2 regions of the Pseudomonas sp. C9D1 genome follow, and region 2 is predicted to be linked to the other one. Evidence: predicted binding sites of a transcription regulator. Region 2 holds the regulator's gene; the other holds the start of a gene.
The links. The regulator sigma-54, encoded in region 2, starts transcription at its own class of promoters, with help from an activator protein. The targets are predictions, from matches to a motif close to ANTGGCATNNANNTTGCTNT.

Region 1 (9,203 bases), on a different contig from region 2:
GCTTTGGGTTAATGGGGCGCTGCTACGAGGCCAAAACCGTAATCCAGGTGGTCGAACTCACTCGAGAAGCCTTGGTCGTTCGCCGTAGCAGTGAGCTGCGCAGTGGTCACTGCTGACGCCGACATTGCCTTGCTTGTTTGTGCAAACTCCCACCAAAGCGCTGCTACACCTGCAACATGGGGGCAGGCCATGCTTGTGCCGTCTAGCGACTTAAGTGTTCCTCCTGGCCAAGCTGAGAGGATATCTACACCAGGCGCGCTCACCTTCGGGAAGGTGTTAGAGAACCGGGCGATGCCGTATTGGCCCCCTTGCCTTCCAACGGCAGCGACGGAGATGACGCCATCCGCAGCTGCAGGGAGTGAGGCGGCAATCTTGAAGTCTTCGCGGATCTCCCGGCGACTTTCATTGCCAGCGGCCGCAATCACAATAGGGCTGTCGCCGAATGCTGAGCGCGCACTGATCATTCGCATGATTGCGTCGAGCATGCGGAGATTACCGCGATAGGACTCAAGCGCATCGGAGGTGGCCATCTCAACTGGGTACCCTTCCTGGACGCGTTGACTGACCAAGCCAGGGAAGTCAAATCCGAGCGACATGGAGATGATGTTTGCACCTGAGCTCATCGCCCAATGAAGTGCATCGAAAAGCATGTCGGAGCTACCGCCTTTTTCTCCGAGAACTTTTCCAATCAACGCACGTTGCACACCTGGTGCAACACCTATTCGCGTGCCATTTACGTCTCGACCAAAAATGGTTCCTGCGCAATGCGTGCCATGTCCATTGACATCGAGCTTTCCTTCGCCGGTGAAGTCTTTCTCTTCAAGGGTTACTCCGTAAAAAGCCGGATGCTTGGCATCGATTCCGGTATCAAGCACTGCCACGGTTACGCCAGCACCTGTGTATTGGGACTTGTCCGCGCTGACGGCAGTTACGCCCCAAGCGCCATCTGCAGCAGCTTGGCTGCTAGCGAAGGGTTGAATGAGCTTGGTCGGCATGGCGCGGGCCAAAGCTAGTACGTGTGGATCTCTCTGCAAGCCAGCGACAGCGTGAGATGGAATACGCTCGATGGCGAGCTCTGGGCTGGCGCTTACGCCCCTTGTAAGGCCGAGATTTCTAGTCGTGAAGTTGAAGGTCTTCGAGCCAGAATCTTTTGGCTGGCGAAGTACGATGTACTTTTCCATAACACACCTCCTTGTGATGTCTCGTTGAGCTATAGCCGTACCGGCAGCGAGATCTGTGGTTGTATCGGGATCAGCTCGGCGTAGGCTCGAAGAATGTCGGCATAGAGCTGCGGGTGCTTCGGAGCCTCCACGGTGATGATCAATGAGTACTTGATCTTCTTGGCTCGGCTGGCATTACCGCCGCCTTCTCGGGCGATGTAGTGGATGTCAAAAGCCGCTTTATTGAGGCTACTCCCTCGCATCCGCTTCTCGTCATGGAGCACGGTTTCCCATTTGCCGGAGTCAGCACGTAACTCCGCCTCTGTAGCGAATTTTTTCTTCTTAAAGAACGTGGTTGTTTCCGCGTTGCTTTTCCCTTCCTTGATCCGCTCCTCGTTGGGTCTGAACGTGACCTCAAGTCCGGCGCGGGTGTAGGAGGAGGAGTCTTGTGGGTCCGTAGCGCTGGCAAAGGTAAAGGTCGCCTTCAGCGTGACCATGCCCGAAAGACCCTCATCGGGTAACGGGATCGGCGCCTTGATGTACTTCCCGGGCTTCAGCTCACCTTGATAAACAATCCTCGCTACGCCAGAGGGGCAGGTGATGATCTCCATGAGGTCATCGGGGATCTTTCCCCAGCCAACGTCTTTCGCGTCGTGGCCATTTTGATTGGCGGCATGAATCAGCAACGCCTTGATGGCGAGCGGAGAAAGATCTTGGCCAAGGACGGCGCGCACGCCGACGGCGCTGCGGAGGGTGTAGGGAGAGGCGAAGCTAGTGCCTAAGAGGGGGACCAGCTCGGGAGCTTTTCCCGGAGCCAAAGCATGGAAGTACTCCTTGGCGCTGCCTCCAAATGCCACGAGATCGGGCTTAATTAGGCCTGGGCTTCTGCCGGGACCTGTAGCACTGTAGGGGGCTCGGCTCCAGTTGTTATTAGTGCTGTTTGCTGCGCCTATCGCTATTGCGTTCACGCAGTCGGAGGGGACCTGAATTCGATCATTTCTGGTTTTGGTGTCCATGGTGCCGTTGTTGCCGACAGCTACTGTCATGAACGTATTGCCATCGCTGAGAAGCTCATCGATGACCGCGGTCCAGGGGTGAACCTCAGTATCTTCGATCGGAATTTCAGGGCCGACGCTGAGGTTGATGAACTCATACTGCCTGGACAGCAGGACTTCCTCGATATGACCCAAGGTCCGATAGAGCTCGAGGGGATTCTCTTTGTTGGACTCGTTGTCGAGGACCCTCAAGTGATCCACATAAGCATATGGGCGCGCTGCTACATCTTCTGGCTGGAGCGGGCCAAACAGAAACGCTGACGTTGCCGCTAGACCGTGGTCGGGGCCCAGTGGATCATCAGCCGCATCCGCATCCATCACGTAATAGTTCTTGAGCCATCTCCCAATCGTGTGTTGCGCCGGCAGGCCTGCATCTAAGATCGCGACACGAGGTTCTAAGGACAGCGGGTCCTGAGTTGGGAGAACACATTCGACTTTCGGGCCGCCACGGCGAAGGTTCGGCAGCAGGCTGCGCATTTTGGCTACGGGGCGAACCACTCGAACAAATACAAAGTCTGCGAGTTGCATTGCTGCTTGCTGAGGCCCTTCAACGGGTACGAACCAAAGGCTGCCTGCTTCGAAGCTGTGTCCGCCGTGTACGACCAGACCTAGTGACTCTGCCATTTGCGCAAATGAGCGCTGGATGAAGCTGCTACCTTCGTCAGGTAATAGGTGGACACCGAACTCAAAGAACTTGTCCTTCGCGCTGCCGGCATTCGCGATGCGCTGATTTCGCGCAAAGACTGATATGTGCTCAATGCGGCGCAGGTCTAGTGCCTCATCACTGTCTTCTTCTAGACCAGCCATCCAGCCACCTAGTGAGCGGAAGGCCTGGCGCTTACCTGCAACGAAAATCTCAGTGGTCGCACATTCCCGAGGCTCGCCTTTCCGCTTCCAGCTTTCAGGCGTGATGCAGATCTGCTTGCTGCCCAGTGATTCGAGCCCTGTGGCTCTTAGCAGATAGGCTGGGAAATAGGAGCGCGCGATATAGCTCGGGTTCATGATGAGCCGAGCGACGCCAAAATCATGGGGGCACGCTATATCGGGAAGCTTGTCGAGCGCCTTTGCTGTCTCGGCTGCCTCGGGTTGTAGCCGTCCAAGAGCTTGGTGAAGGGTGTAGACCTCTGACTTATCAGGGTTCCTTCGGGGGCCCTTGATATCACTTGTTAATAGCTCGCCGCGACCAATGAGAAAGTTCGTTTGACTCATGGGCTACTTCTCTTCCTTGAGGTTCGTGATGGGGATTGCTTGTCTGTGTTCCTGTGCTTTCGAATGGTGTCGCGGCTTACGCCAGTTATTTCATGAATTGCGCGCTGAGATAGGTCCGTCTGACTGTCTAGCAGTAGCGCGAACTCAATCTGTGACGGGCGATCCAGGGTCGCAGATCTGGTGCGCACTGCATCTTCAACAAGGCTTTTAGCGGTTGCGCTGCCGAGGGCAAGAGCACGCCTGAAGCGATGTATCTCTCGTTCTATATCACTAAAAGATTGGCCCTGGAAAGCATACGAAAGTATGTCCGTCCAGCTTTCGAACTCAGCTGCGTCTCTATCTAGGAAGCGTTGAATAGCGGCTTTAACTGCTTCTGGGTCGGGTGAATTGAACTCAACAACCAAATCGAATCTGCGCCATAGAGCAGGATCAATCAGCTCTGGGTGATTGGTCGCTGCCAATAGAAGCCCTGTGGCAGGCCATTCATCCACCTCCTGAAGGATTACGGTGACAAGACGCTTTAGCTCGCCAATATCGCTGTCGTCACTACGACGCTTTGCTATGGCATCAATCTCATCCAGAAGCAGGACGCATGGAGTTCGTTTGGCGAAGTCGAGTGCGGCTCTCAAGTTGGTTCCGCTGCGCCCTAGGAAGCTGCTCATTACAGCCGTCAGGTCCAGAACGTAGAGCGGCACGCCCAGCTGTGAGGCGATCCATCGAGCAGTGATGGTCTTTCCTACCCCGGGAGGGCCTACAAAAATGGCCGACTTCGTGGGGTGAAGCCCCAGGCTGGCCAGCTTCTTGATCTGTTTGCGTTCGTGGATGAGTTGCTCAAGCCCATCTTTGGTCGACTGGGCCAGCAGGGGGCTAGGCCTTGAGGGCTCGTCCTGAAAAATTTTAAGAAGTGAAAGACGCGATTCGTCATCCACCGGAACGGGGTTATCGGAGCTGTTTGGAAAGGGTTGTTCTCTGCGCATCAGGTTCGTAGATGACTTCGGAGCATTCAGTCGCAAGTGCTCCTCAAGCTGTTCGGACAGCTTTGGCTCCGTGCCGCGGTACTTCCTCACTAGTCGGGCTACGAATAGACGTACGTCATCTGTTTTCTCGCCTAGTGCGAGCCGGGCGACCTGGGCTAGATCGGTTGCAACAATTTCTTTTTCGTCCGATGCCATTCTAAGTCACTGATAAATAAGTAATTAATATGGTTATGTTAATGGGCTAAATTATAGCATATGCGCGCCAACTCAATCCTAGCTGCTCAGACGAGCTGAGTAGGCGTATCGATTCACAATGTTGATGTTCAGTGTCGGGAGGCTAGGGGCTGAGAGAATGCAGCGCTGCTTTTCGGTCGGCGGGTGAGAACGATCCGGAGGGTGGGAGGACCAGTGCCTGAAGACGGATGGCTCGTGCTTCAGCGTGGACGACAGCCCTTGAGTTTTCACAGACCAGCCGCAATCGAACAAGGTGCTTCTGGGCGCAAAATTTCTTTAGTTATCCCTCATGAGAGGCAGCGAGAGCGCCGCATCTATTCCTCATTTTTTGCATCTATTTAGAATTGTCACAGCCGCCGCCCACCAGGGCGGGCCCGGAGGCGCTGTGGTGCGGCTGGCGGAAGGGGCGGTGCGGCCAACTGTCCAGCGGGGTGTTGCTGGCCACCGAGTGGATGGCGGCGACTTCCAGTGCCTCCTGCTCCTGCAAGGGCGGCAGCAGGCCGGGCAGGCGGCTGGCGAGCAGCGTCTTGCCGGTGCCGGGCGGCCCGGAGAGCAGCAGATTGTGGGCACCGGCGGCGGCCACCAGCAAGGCGCGCTTGGCGGCCACCTGGCCCTGTACTTCGGCGAGGTCCGGGTAGGCGTCGGCGCGGTTCGGCAGGCCGGCGGAGGCATAGGGTTCGAGGGGCGTTTGCCCGGTGAGGTGCGCGGCCAGTTCCAGCAGGTGGCCGACGGCGATCACCCGCAGGCCGCTGGCGAGGCTGGCTTCTTCGGCATTGTCCTTCGGCACCACCAGGGTGCGCCCTGCCGCGCGGGCGGCAAGGGCAGCGGGGAGGACGCCCTGGACCGGGCGCAGCGCGCCGGAGAGGGCCAGCTCACCGAGGCATTCCACCTCGGTCAGGCTGGCGACCGGCACCTGGCCGCTGGCGGCGAGGATGCCGAGGGCCACGGCCAGGTCGAAACGCCCGCCGTCCTTGGGCAGGTCGGCCGGCGCCAGGTTCAGGGTGATGCGCCGCAGCGGGAACTCGAAGCCGCTGGTGAGGATGGCGCTGCGCACGCGGTCCTTGCTTTCCTTGACCGCCGCTTCCGGCAGGCCGACCAGGGCCAGGGACGGCAGGCCGTTGGTGAGGTGCGCTTCCACGGTTACGGCAGGCGCTTCGACGCCTACCTGGGCGCGGCTGTGAACGAGGGCCAGGGACATGATCGCTCCTTGATCGCGTCACCCGCCCGCCGGGTCACTCGTTCGGCGGAGGGGTGGGCGTGGCTTCCAGCTCGGCGACCTTGGCTTCCAGGGCCTCGAGGCGGGCGCGGGTACGGGCGAGGACGGCCATCTGGCTGTCGAATTCCTCGCGGCTTACCAGGTCGAGCTTGCTGAAGGCGCTCTGCAGCAGGGCTTTGAACTGGGTTTCGAATTCGGCGCGGGGCAGCGGGGTATCACCGCTGAACAAGCGGGAGGCGTGGGCACCGAGGGCGTCTAGCAGGGCTTTGGGTGGCAGCATGATGGGCTTCCATAGTCAGGCGGCGGGCAGTCTACCACGCGGGGTGAATGGCCGATCCCGATGGGCGGCGCACAATTTTTGAGCAATGGCCATTCGCCGCGTGCGCCATCTTGGTGCGCGATACCGGGGCGTCTTCCGGCGCCGAGGGGGCATACGGCCAGTATCTGCTTGAAAAACTGCGCTTTTGGTGGAGCTGGCAAGCTTTCTGCTTTAGGCCATACGACGCATGCACCGATGCAGTACCGGTGTGTCGGGCGAGGCGGGGGAGTGTTTCGCCGGAAGCGGTTGGTCTGCGTTCGAAGTGGCCGAGCCAGGGCGGTTCGACGCGTTACAAAGCCAGACACTGCGCTTAGACTTGAGCCGGGTTCGTTTTTCCTGGGGCAAGTCCACCAAATACGGGAGAGAGTTTCATGAAGCTAGTCACTGCCATCATCAAGCCGTTCAAACTCGATGACGTGCGCGAGTCGCTGTCCGAGATCGGCGTGCAGGGCATCACCGTTACTGAAGTCAAAGGCTTCGGTCGGCAGAAGGGTCATACCGAGCTGTACCGTGGCGCGGAATACGTGGTCGATTTCCTGCCCAAGGTGAAGATCGATGTCGCCATCGCCGACGATCAACTGGATCGCGTGATCGAGGCCATCACCAAGGCAGCCAACACCGGCAAGATCGGTGACGGCAAGATCTTCGTCGTCAATCTGGAACAGGCCATCCGCATCCGTACCGGCGAAACCGGCACAGACGCGATCTAAGCCTCCGAACCCCAACGCCCCAGGAGAAAACAACATGACTCTGCGTAAAGCCGCAGGGCTAGGAGCCCTTTTGTCCCTCGTTACCCCCGGCCTCGCCATGGCCGCTGACGAGGTCGTGCTGAACAGCGGTGATACCGCGTGGATGCTGACCGCTACCGCGCTGGTGCTGTTCATGACCATTCCCGGCCTGGCGCTGTTCTACGGCGGCATGGTGCGTTCCAAGAACATCCTCTCGGTGATGATGCAGTGCTTCGCCATCACCGGCCTGATCAGCATCCTCTGGGTCGTCTTCGGCTACAGCCTGGCCTTCGACACCACCGGGATGGAGCAGGGCGTCGTCAACTTCAACTCCTTCGTCGGTGGCTTCGGCAAGGCCTTCCTGTCCGGTCTGACCGTCGACAGCCTGACCTCCGCCTTCCCTGAAAGCGTGTTCATCACCTTCCAGATGACCTTCGCCATCATCACCCCGGCCCTGATCGTCGGTGCCTTCGCCGAGCGCATGAAGTTCTCCGCAATGCTCATCTTCATGGCCATCTGGTTCACCCTCGTCTATGCACCGATCGCCCACATGGTGTGGAGCGGCAACGGTGGCCTGATGTGGGACTGGGGCGTACTGGACTTCGCTGGCGGTACCGTGGTGCACATCAACGCCGGTGTCGCCGGCCTGGTGGCCTGCCTGGTACTGGGCAAGCGCAAGGGCTACCCGACCACTCCGATGGCCCCGCACAACCTGGGCTACACCCTGGTCGGCGCCGCCATGCTGTGGATCGGCTGGTTCGGCTTCAACGCCGGCTCCGCCGTTGCCGCCAACGGTACCGCCGGCATGGCCATGCTGGTCACCCAGATCGCCACGGCCGCCGCTGCCCTGGGCTGGATGTTCGCCGAGTGGCTGACCCACGGTAAGCCGAGCGCCCTGGGCATCGCTTCCGGCGTGGTCGCCGGCCTGGTCGCCATCACCCCGGCTGCCGGCACCGTCGGCCCGATGGGCGCCCTGATCATCGGCCTGGCCGCTGGCGTCCTGTGCTTCTTCAGCGCCACCAGCCTGAAGCGCAAGCTGGGCTACGACGACTCCCTGGACGCCTTCGGCGTACACGGCATCGGCGGCATCATCGGTGCCCTGCTGACCGGCGTGTTCGCGGCCCCGGCCCTGGGTGGCTTCGGCGCCGTCGAAGACATCGCCAGCCAGGTGTTCATCCAGTTCAAGGGCGTCGCCTTCACCGTGATCTACACCGCCATCGTCACCTTCGTGATCCTCAAGGTGCTGGACCTGGTGATGGGCCTGCGCGTCAGCGAAGAGGAAGAGACCGTAGGCCTCGACCTGGCTCAGCACAACGAGCGCGGCTACAACCTCTAAGCGCCATGGCCCGGCTCCGCGCCGGGCCCTGTCGAGGCGGCCATGGGCCGTCGTACCTGGGGCTCTGGCTCGCTCGAGGTCGCTGTCGCCGCAAGGCGTCTGCAGAAGATGCAACACGAGCCGCAAAGGGCGCCCGCAAGGCGCCCTTTGCTTTTTCTGGAGCCGCGCTAGAATGCGCGCCGACGAGTTCGAAGCGGGAGACGTGCATGTGGCAGCAGACCCTGATCAGCCTGCGCGCACGGCCACGCGGCTTTCATCTGGTGACCGATGAGCTGCTGGCGAATTTGCCGGAACTGCGAGACTACCGCGTCGGTCTGTTGCACCTGTGGTTGCAGCACACATCGGCATCACTGACCGTCAATGAAAATGCCGACCCCTCGGTGAGGCGCGATTTCGAGCGATTCTTCAATCGCCTCGTGCCCCAGGGCGAGGGTGGCTACGAACATGACTATGAAGGCCCGGATGACCTTCCGGCGCATTTCAAGTCGAGCCTGCTGGGCTGCCAGCTGATGCTGCCGATACAGGAAGGGCGGCTCGCGCTGGGAACCTGGCAGGGGATCTACCTGGGCGAACACCGCGATCATGGCGGCGTGCGCCGGGTCGTCGCCACGCTGAACGGCGAGGCGATCTGATTTTTTTCCAGTGGCGTTAGCACGCTGGCGCGGCTGGGCTATAACTAACCTGCTTTGGCAAGACAAGAGGTAGAACATGAGCGACGAAGATCTGGAACAAGACGAGCTCGAGGCATCCGACGAGGATGAGGGCGAGGAGCTTGCGGCGGCCGAAGACAGCGATGACGGCGATAGCGACAGCGACAGCGAATCCCCAGCGTCCGGCGGCAAGAGCAAGGGCAAGAAGGCGGCGGTAGAAGTCGAAGAACTGCCCAGCATCGAAGCCAAGCAGAAGGAGCGCGATGCACTCGCGCGGGCCATGGAAGATTTCCTGGCGCGCGGTGGCAAGGTGCAGGAA
Region 2 (9,203 bases):
TTCCCGTGGCACGTACAGAGCGAGCGCGGCGAAGTCGGCCCAGAAGGTGAACAGGTGGAGCTGATCGACAAGGTCCGCGTGGAGCGCACCGACGCCAAGGGCCGACCAACCATTCTCACCACCAGCCGCCTGACCGTGTTCCCGGACAGGGAATATGCGGAAACCCAGCAAGCCGTTAGAATCGACGCCGCCAACGGGGTTACCACGGCACAAGGAATGAAAGCGTACTTGAATGACAGCAGGATGATCCTGCAGTCCAACGTAAGAGGCCAGCATGAGGTTCGTTAAAACCCTCCCCCTACTGCTCAGCCTGGGTGCCGCACTCGGAAGTGCCAGCGCCTGGGCGCTGCCCAGCGACCGCGATCAGCCGATCCGCGTCCAGGCGGACAGCGCCGAACTCGATGACAAGCAGGGCGTGGCGGTCTATCGCGGCGACGTGGTCATCACTCAGGGCACCCTGAAGATCACCGGCGACACCGTGACCATCACCCAGAACGCCCAGGGCGAGCTGGAAGTCTTCACCTCGGTGGGCAAGCCTGCCTACTACGAGCAGAAGCCTGCGGTGGACAAGCAGATCGTCAAGGCCTACGGCATGACCATCCAGTACTTCGCTGCCAACGAGCGCATCGTGCTGATCGACCAGGCCAAGGTGATCCAGGAAGGCAACACCTTCGAAGGCGAGAAGATCGTCTACGACACCCAGCGCCAGATCGTCAACGCAGGCCGCGCCACGGGCACCAACGTCGGCACTCCGCGTCCGCGCATCGACATGGTCATCCAGCCGAAGAAGAAAGAGCAGCAAGCGGGACAAGCAGAGTAATGGCGACCCTCAAAGCCCAGCACCTGGCGAAGAGCTACAAGAGCCGCCAGGTCGTCCGTGACGTCAGCCTGTCCATCGACAGCGGCCAGATCGTCGGCCTGCTCGGCCCCAACGGTGCCGGCAAGACCACCTGCTTCTACATGATCGTGGGCCTGGTGAAGGCCGATCAGGGGCGCGTGCTCATCGACCAGCAGGACGTCACCCACCAGCCCATGCACGGTCGCGCCCGCGCCGGTATCGGCTACCTGCCCCAGGAAGCCTCGATCTTCCGCAAGCTCAGCGTGGCCGACAACATCATGGCCATCCTCGAGACCCGCAAGGAGCTCGACCGCGCCGGTCGTCATCGCGAACTGGAGAGCCTGCTGCAGGAGTTCCACATCAGCCACATCCGCGACAGCATCGGCATGAGCCTGTCCGGTGGTGAGCGTCGTCGCGTGGAAATCGCCCGCGCCCTGGCCACCGCCCCCAAGTTCATCCTGCTCGACGAACCCTTTGCCGGTGTCGACCCGATTTCCGTGGGCGACATCAAACAGATCATCCATCACCTCAAGGCCAAGGGGATCGGCGTGCTGATCACCGACCACAACGTCCGCGAGACACTGGATATCTGCGAAACCGCCTACATCGTGAATGATGGCCAGCTCATCGCCGAAGGCAGTGCAGAAGAGATCCTGGCCAACCAACTGGTCAAGGAAGTCTACCTGGGGCACGAATTCCGCCTCTGACGGACCAGCCCTGCGCGCAAAATGTTGCGGGCAGTAGAAAAATCATTCAAGGTCAGGCATATAATTTGCTTCCTGGTGGCGCTTCGGCGCCCTGTAGTGGATGGCGCATGTGCGCCGGCGAATAAGGTGCTAAGCCCTCTGCCATGAAACCATCGCTAGTCCTGAAGATGGGCCAGCAGCTGACGATGACCCCGCAGCTGCAACAGGCCATTCGCCTACTCCAACTGTCCACCCTGGATCTGCAGCAGGAAATCCAGGAGGCCCTGGAGTCCAATCCCATGCTCGAACGCCAGGAGGAAGGAGAAGACTTCGACAACTCCGACCCCATGGCAGAAAGCGAGCAACTGCCCAACTCCGCCAGCCAGGAATCCAGCTTCCAGGAATCCAGCGTCCCCACTTCGGAGAGCGAAAGCCTCGAAGACGGCGAATGGCACGAACGCATCCCCAGCGAACTGCCCGTCGACACCGCCTGGGAAGACGTCTACCAGACCAGCGCCAGCAGCCTCCCCAGCTCCGATGACGACGAGTGGGACTTCACGTCCCGCACCTCGGTGGGCGAGAGCCTGCAAAGCCACCTGCTGTGGCAGCTGAACCTGGCCCCCATGTCCGATACCGATCGCCTGATCGGCGTCACCCTGATCGACTGCATCAACAATGACGGCTACCTGGAGGAAACCCTCGAGGAAGTCGTGGAAGCCTTCGACCCCGAGCTCGAGATCGAACTCGACGAGGTGGAAGTCGTCCTGCACCGCATCCAGCAATTCGAGCCCGCCGGCGTCGGCGCCCGCGACCTGCGCGAGTGCCTGCTCCTGCAACTGCGCCAACTGCCCGCCAAGACCCCATGGCTGAGCGAGGCGCAACGCCTGGCTGGCGACTATCTCGATGTTCTCGGCAGCCGCGACTACAGCCAGCTCATGCGCCGCATGAAGCTCAAGGAAGACGAGCTGCGCCAGGTGATCGAGCTGATCCAGGGCCTCAACCCCCGCCCCGGCTCGCAGATCGAAGCCAGCGAACCCGAGTACGTCGTGCCGGACGTCATCGTGCGCAAGCACAATGAACGCTGGCTGGTGGAACTGAACCAGGAAGCCGTCCCGCGCCTGCGCGTCAATCCGCACTACGCCGGCTTCGTCCGCCGTGCCGACTCCAGCGCCGACAACACCTTCATGCGCAATCAGCTGCAGGAAGCCCGCTGGTTCATCAAGAGCCTGCAAAGCCGCAACGAAACGCTGATGAAGGTCGCCACCCAGATCGTCGAGCACCAGCGCGGTTTCCTCGAGTACGGCGACGAGGCGATGAAGCCCCTCGTCCTGCACGACATCGCCGAGGCAGTGGGCATGCACGAGTCGACCATCTCACGCGTCACCACCCAGAAATTCATGCACACCCCGCGTGGCATATACGAACTGAAATACTTCTTCTCCAGCCACGTCAGCACCTCCGAAGGCGGTGAATGCTCGTCTACCGCCATCCGCGCGATCATCAAAAAACTGGTCGCTGCGGAAAATGCCAAAAAGCCGTTGAGCGACAGCAAGATCGCTGGTTTACTGGAAGCACAGGGTATCCAAGTGGCCCGCCGCACAGTCGCCAAGTACCGGGAATCCCTCGGGATAGCGCCTTCGAGCGAACGCAAGCGGCTGATGTGACGCGGATTGATCCACGCCAAAGTGTTCCGGTGGCAGGCCCGTTAGCCTGTCTCTTACACACGGGCAATAAGGAGAAAGCGGTATGCAAGTCAACATCAGTGGACATCAACTGGATGTGACCGACGCCCTGCGCGACTACGTTGTCGAGAAGTTCGACAAACTGGAGCGCCACTTCGACAAAATCACCAATGTGCAGGTGATCATGCAGGTGGAGAAACTGAAGCAGAAGATCGAAGCCACCCTGCACATCGCCGGTGGTGAGGTCGTAGCCAATGCGGAGCATGAAGACATGTACGCGGCCATCGACCTGCTCACCGACAAACTCGACCGTCAACTGATCAAACACAAGGAAAAGCAGCTGAACCGCCAGCAGGGCGCCACCGCCCGCTGACATTCCCCTTCCTATGATCCGACTTGAGCAAATCCTGACCCCCGGCCGTTCCCTCGTGAACGTGCCGGGCGGCAGCAAAAAACGTGTCTTGGAACAGATCGCCAACCTGGTTGCTCGCGAACTTCCCGACCTCGACTCGCAAGATATCTTCGAAAGCCTGGTCGCCCGGGAGAAACTCGGCTCGACAGGATTCGGCAACGGTATCGCCATCCCCCATTGCCGGCTTCCCGGCTGCACCGCGCCCATCAGCGCCGTGCTGCGCCTGGACGCCCCCGTGGACTTCGACGCCATCGACGGCGCCCCGGTGGACCTGCTCTTCGTGCTTCTGGTCCCCGAAGCCGCCACCGATGAACACCTGGAACTGCTCCGCCAGATCGCCAGCATGCTGGACCGCACCGAGGTGCGTGACCGCCTGCGTCAGACGCAGAGCAGCGACAGCCTGTACCAGGTGGTAGTGGACGTCCAGAACGGACGCTAGGACCTTGCCATGCGCCTGATCATCGTCAGCGGCCGTTCAGGCTCAGGCAAGAGCACCGCCCTCGACGTTCTCGAGGACAATGGCTTCTACTGCATCGACAACCTGCCCGCCGGCCTGCTCCCCGAACTGGCCGAGCGCGCGCTGCTGCAGACCGAGTTGCTGCACCCCCAGGTCGCCGTCTCCATCGACGCGCGCAACCTGCCCAGCCAGCTCAAGCGTTTTCCCGAACTCCTCGAAGAGGCCCGCGCCCGCCACATCCACTGCGATGTGCTGTACCTGGACGCGGATGACGAAACGCTACTCAAGCGCTTCTCGGAAACCCGCCGGCGCCACCCGCTGACCAACGAAGACCGCTCCCTCGCCGAGGCCATCCTCGACGAAGCCTCGTTGCTCGCCCCCATCGCCGACCTGGCTGACCTGAAGATCGACACCACCCACCTCAACCTGTACCAGCTGCGCGACAGCATCAAGCTGCGCCTGCTGAACAAGCCCGAGCCGGGAACCGCCTTCCTCGTCGAATCCTTCGGCTTCAAGCGCGGCATGCCGGTGGATGCGGACCTGGTGTTCGACGTGCGCTGCCTGCCCAACCCCTACTGGAAGCCCGAGCTGCGCGATAACTCAGGCCTGGACGCCAATGTCGCCGAATACCTGGCCGCGCAGCCGGATGTCGAGGAGATGTACCAGGACATCCTCGGCTACCTGAACAAATGGCTGCCGCGCTTCGCCGCCAGCAACCGCGCCTATGTCACTGTCGCCATCGGCTGCACCGGCGGTCACCACCGTTCCGTGTACCTCGCCGAACGCCTCGGCCAGGCACTCAAACCCAACCTGAAGAACGTCCAGGTTCGCCACCGCGACCTCAGTTAAAGGATCCCCGCCGCGATGCCAGCCTGTGAAATCACCATCATCAACAAACTGGGGCTGCATGCCCGCGCCGCGGCCAAGTTCGTTGGCGTCGCCGGGCGCTACCCCTGCCAGATTCGCGTAGGCCGCACCCCGGAAAGCCTGGTGGACGGCAAAAGCATCATGGCCGTGATGATGCTCGCCGCCGGCAAGGGCACCAACATTCACCTGCACACCGAAGGCGAGCAGGACGACGATGCGCTCAACGCACTGATCGAGTTGATCAACAATAGGTTTGACGAAGGCGAGTGACGGAAAGCCCGGTACAGATACCGGGCCCGAAAGAGCTGAAACGCTGAACCACCCCGCGACGCCTTCCCTGCGTCGCGACATGAGCACCGGCCGATCAGGCCAGCGCCGTATCCAGCACCATCATCAGGCAGAAGCCCGCGGCCAACCCCAGGCTCGCAGCAGTCTCATGCCCCTTGCGATGGCACTCCGGGATGATTTCGTGGGTCACCGCGAAGAGCATCGCCCCCGCTGCCAGGGCCAGGCCCCAGGGCAACAGCAACGCCGACACCTGCACCAGCCACGCACAAAGCAACGCGAACACCGGCTCCACCAGCCCGGACGCCGCGCCGATCAGCATCGCCTTGCCCCGGGACATCCCCGCCCCTGCCAACACCAGGGAAATGATCAGCCCTTCCGGCAGGTCCTGCAGCGCGATACCCAATGCCAGGCTGTCCGCGCCCGCCAACCCGGCGCCCGCCGCCACCCCCACCGCCATGCCTTCCGGGATGTTGTGCAGGACGATGGCAATGACGAACAGCAGGATGCGCGGTGCCAGCACCAGGCGGTCGGTACGGGTATCGACCTCGAGCTGCCGCTCCGGCAGCAGCCTGCCAAGGCCGAACAGTGCACTGGCCCCCAGCAGCAGGCCGAGGCTCATGAGGAAGCCTGCCGACCATTTGGAAAAGCCCAACTGGCCGGCTGCATCCAGCCCGGGGATCAACAGCGAGAACACCGTCGCCGCCAGCATCACACCGGCACCGAAGCCCAGCAGGGTGTCGGAGGTGCGTGCCGAGATGCTGCGCATGAACAGCACCGGCAAGGTGCCGACGGCCGTGCCCAACGCACACAGCGTGCCCGACTTCAGCGCATGCCAGAGATGAGGCTCCAGCGCACGCTCGGCAGCCAGTACCGCCTGCCAGGACAACAGCAGGCAGCCGACGAGCATCACGCAGAGGCCAAGAACCTGGCGCAGGGAAAGCCCGCTGGGTAATAGAGAAGACATGGGACCCCGGCTGGGCGGGTGCAGGCGCCCGTCGGCGCCCAGGCTGTGCAGGTCGGGCTCAGGCATCAGGCCATCGCCTCTCGGTATCGACGGTCCACTTCGGCCCAGTCGATGACATTGTAGAAAGCGCCGATGTATTCGGGACGACGGTTCTGGTAGCGCAGGTAATAGGCGTGCTCCCACACATCCAGCCCGAGGATCGGCACGTTGCCATTCATCAGCGGGCTGTCCTGGTTACCGCTGCTCTCCACCACCAGGCGCTTGTCCGGCGTCACGCTGAGCCAGGCCCAGCCGCTGCCGAAGCGGGTCAGCGCCGCCTTGGTGAAGGCCTCCTTGAAGGCCGCGAAGCCGCCCAGCTCCGCCTCGATGGCCGCACGCACGGTGCCATGGGGCTCCCCACCGCCAGTGGGCGACATCACCGTCCAGAACAGCGAATGGTTGGCGTGCCCGCCGCCGTTGTTGATCACCGCGCCGCGCAGTTGCTCGGGCACCTCCGCCAGGCGCTGCAGCAACGACTCCACCGGCAGCTGGCCGAGGGGGTTGCCCTCCAGGGCTGCATTGAGGTTGTTGATGTAGGTCTGGTGGTGCTTGCTGTGGTGGATTTCCATGGTCTGCGCATCGATGTGCGGTTCCAGGGCGTCGTAGTCATAGGTGAGGACGGGCAGGCTGTAGGTCATGGTCGGTTCCTTGTTCAATGGTAGTAGCGGCTGCCGGAGGTGCTCGGCAGGGCTCGCGAAGAATGGCCAGGCACGATGCCGAGCAGGCGATCGGTACGGGGATAGGCGCCGTGCTCCTGGATGAACTGCAACAGGCTGCTGTAGGTGCAGCGGCTATGGCGCAGGGCAACGTCGCGCAGCGCCTCGGGCAGGCTAGTGTCACGCAGCACCTGCAGCAGGCGCTCGTGGCAGGTGCAGAGATTCTCCGCCGTCTCCTCCGGCTGGCCGAGCATCAGGTGCAGGTCGGCCAGGTTGTGGTGGGAGACCACGAACGCGGCCACCGCCTGGTCCGCATCCGGCCACCGCTCCAGCAGCATCTGCGCCTGGGCCAGGGCCTGCAGGTAAAGCTCCCGCGCCTCGATCCAGTCACCGCTGTGGAAGCTGCGGTTGCCAGCCTCGATGGTTCGTTTCCAGTACTCCATCGGCCACCTCCAGGTGGGCGAAGGGTGCCGCCGTGGCAGCACCCGGTGTCGCGGCTAGAGGCCGCCCTCGGTGAGTTTTTCCGGGTCGAGCAGCTTCTCCAGCTCCGCGCGGCTCAGCTCGGTGTTCTCCTGCGCCACATCGATCACCGGGCGCCCCTCGCGGTACGCCTGCTTGGCGATCTCGGCGGCCTTGAGGTAGCCGATGATGGGGTTCAGCGCGGTGACCAGAATCGGGTTGCGCGACAGCGCTTCGTTCAGCTTCGGCTGGTTGACCTTGAAGCTCGCCACCGCACGGTCGGCCAGCAGCAGGCTGCTGCTCGACAGCAGCTGGACGCTGTTCAACAGGTTGTGGGCGATCACCGGCAGCATCACGTTCAGCTCGAAGTTGCCCGACTGGCCGGCAACGGTGATGGCCGCGTCATTGCCGATCACCTGGGCGGCGACCATCGCCGTGGCCTCGGGGATCACCGGGTTGACCTTGCCCGGCATGATCGAGGAGCCCGGCTGCAGGGCCTCCAGCTCGATCTCGGCCAGGCCGGCCAGCGGGCCGGAGTTCATCCAGCGCAGGTCGTTGGCGATCTTAATCAGGGTCACTGCCACCGTTTTCAGCTGGCCGGACAGGGCCACGGCGGTGTCCTGGGAGCCGATCAGGGCGAAGAAGTTGTTGCCCGGGGTGAACTGCAAGCCGGTGAGCAGGTTCAGCTCCACGCAGAAACGCTCGGCGAAGCGCGGATGGGCGTTGATCCCGGTGCCGACCGCGGTGCCGCCCTGGGCCAGTTGCTGCAGGCTCGGCATCAGCGCACGCAGGTGCTCGATATTGCTCTGCACCTGCTGGGCCCAGCCGTCCAGCACCTGGCTCATGCGCACCGGCATGGCGTCCATCAGGTGGGTGCGGCCGGTCTTTACATAGGGGCGTACTTCCAGGGACTTCTCGCAGAGCACCTTGAGCAGGTGGCCGAGGGCGGGCAGCAGTTGCTCGCTCACCTCGATGGCCGCGCTGGCATGGATGCTCGACGGGATGATGTCGTTGCTGCTCTGCCCGCAGTTGACGTGGTCGTTGGGGCTGACCTTCTCCGCCAGCAGGCGGCTGGCCAGGGTGGCGATCACCTCGTTGGCGTTCATGTTCGAGCTGGTGCCGGAGCCGGTCTGGAACACGTCCACCGGGAAGTGGGTCATGAAGTCGCCCGCCAGCAATTCCTGGCAGGCGCTGACGATGGCGTCGCCCATGGCCGGGCTGATCTGCTCCAGGTCGACGTTGGCCCGTGCGGCAGCAGCCTTGGCGAGGATCAGTGCACGAATGAAAGCTGCCGGCATGCGCTGGCCGGAGACCGGGAAGTTGTTCACCGCCCGCTGGGTCTGCGCGCCGTACAGCGCCTTGGCCGGGACTGCCAGTTCGCCCATGCTGTCGCGTTCGATTCGGGTATCAGTCACGCTGTATTTCCTTCTTCCGGTTCGATGTAGCTCAGGGATGGCGCCAGGCGCAGGGTCGCCAGGCGCCACTGCAGGCCGAGCAGGCGCTGGCGTCGCAACGGATCGCGAGCTAGCTGGCGCAAGGACTGCAGGGGTAGATAGGCGTGGTCGAGGCACAAGCAGCGCCAGTGCCAGGGCAAGGCGCGGTCGGTGGCGCTGTCCAGCAGCAGTTGGAAGCTGCCTTCGAAAATGCGCCAGGGCGGCAGGTCGTGGTGCACGACCAACTCGTGGCCATCGTTGAGGAAGCGCGTCAGCAAGCGCGGGTCGTCCGGCGCCAGGGCGCAGCGGATGCGCTGGCCAAGCCAGCGCCAATCGGAGCATGCCTGGGGTTCGTCGAGACGGGGCCGCACTGCGAATCCTCAAATAGTAAGCATTCGCGTTTGAGAATAATAAACATTACT

Region 1: glnK (P-II family nitrogen regulator) is a predicted target of sigma-54. The motif match lies at 6,324-6,343, and genes of this name have one in related genera.

Annotation. Positions count from the first base shown of each region.
Region 1 covers NZ_JBSZIE010000002.1:3,673,302-3,682,504, forward strand. The annotation lists gene ACXI0U_RS24790 (S8 family peptidase) at 9-1,181, opposite strand; gene ACXI0U_RS24795 (S8 family peptidase) at 1,211-3,424, opposite strand; gene ACXI0U_RS24800 (AAA family ATPase) at 3,421-4,596, opposite strand; partial or broken gene ACXI0U_RS24805 (YifB family Mg chelatase-like AAA ATPase) at 4,988-5,833, opposite strand; gene ACXI0U_RS24810 (accessory factor UbiK family protein) at 5,868-6,131, opposite strand; gene glnK (P-II family nitrogen regulator) at 6,542-6,880, shown strand; gene ACXI0U_RS24820 (ammonium transporter) at 6,915-8,234, shown strand; gene ACXI0U_RS24825 (secondary thiamine-phosphate synthase enzyme YjbQ) at 8,441-8,866, shown strand; gene sutA (transcriptional regulator SutA) at 8,943-9,203, shown strand, end outside.
Region 2 covers NZ_JBSZIE010000001.1:534,738-543,940, reverse strand. The annotation lists gene lptC (LPS export ABC transporter periplasmic protein LptC) at 1-288, shown strand, start outside; gene lptA (lipopolysaccharide transport periplasmic protein LptA) at 275-820, shown strand; gene lptB (LPS export ABC transporter ATP-binding protein) at 820-1,545, shown strand; gene ACXI0U_RS02510 (RNA polymerase factor sigma-54) at 1,689-3,188, shown strand; gene hpf (ribosome hibernation-promoting factor, HPF/YfiA family) at 3,271-3,579, shown strand; gene ptsN (PTS IIA-like nitrogen regulatory protein PtsN) at 3,593-4,057, shown strand; gene rapZ (RNase adapter RapZ) at 4,067-4,924, shown strand; gene ACXI0U_RS02490 (HPr family phosphocarrier protein) at 4,940-5,212, shown strand; gene ACXI0U_RS02485 (ZIP family metal transporter) at 5,307-6,194, opposite strand; gene ACXI0U_RS02480 (superoxide dismutase) at 6,260-6,871, opposite strand; gene ACXI0U_RS02475 (tetratricopeptide repeat protein) at 6,886-7,332, opposite strand; gene fumC (class II fumarate hydratase FumC) at 7,387-8,763, opposite strand; gene ACXI0U_RS02465 (FagA protein) at 8,760-9,152, opposite strand.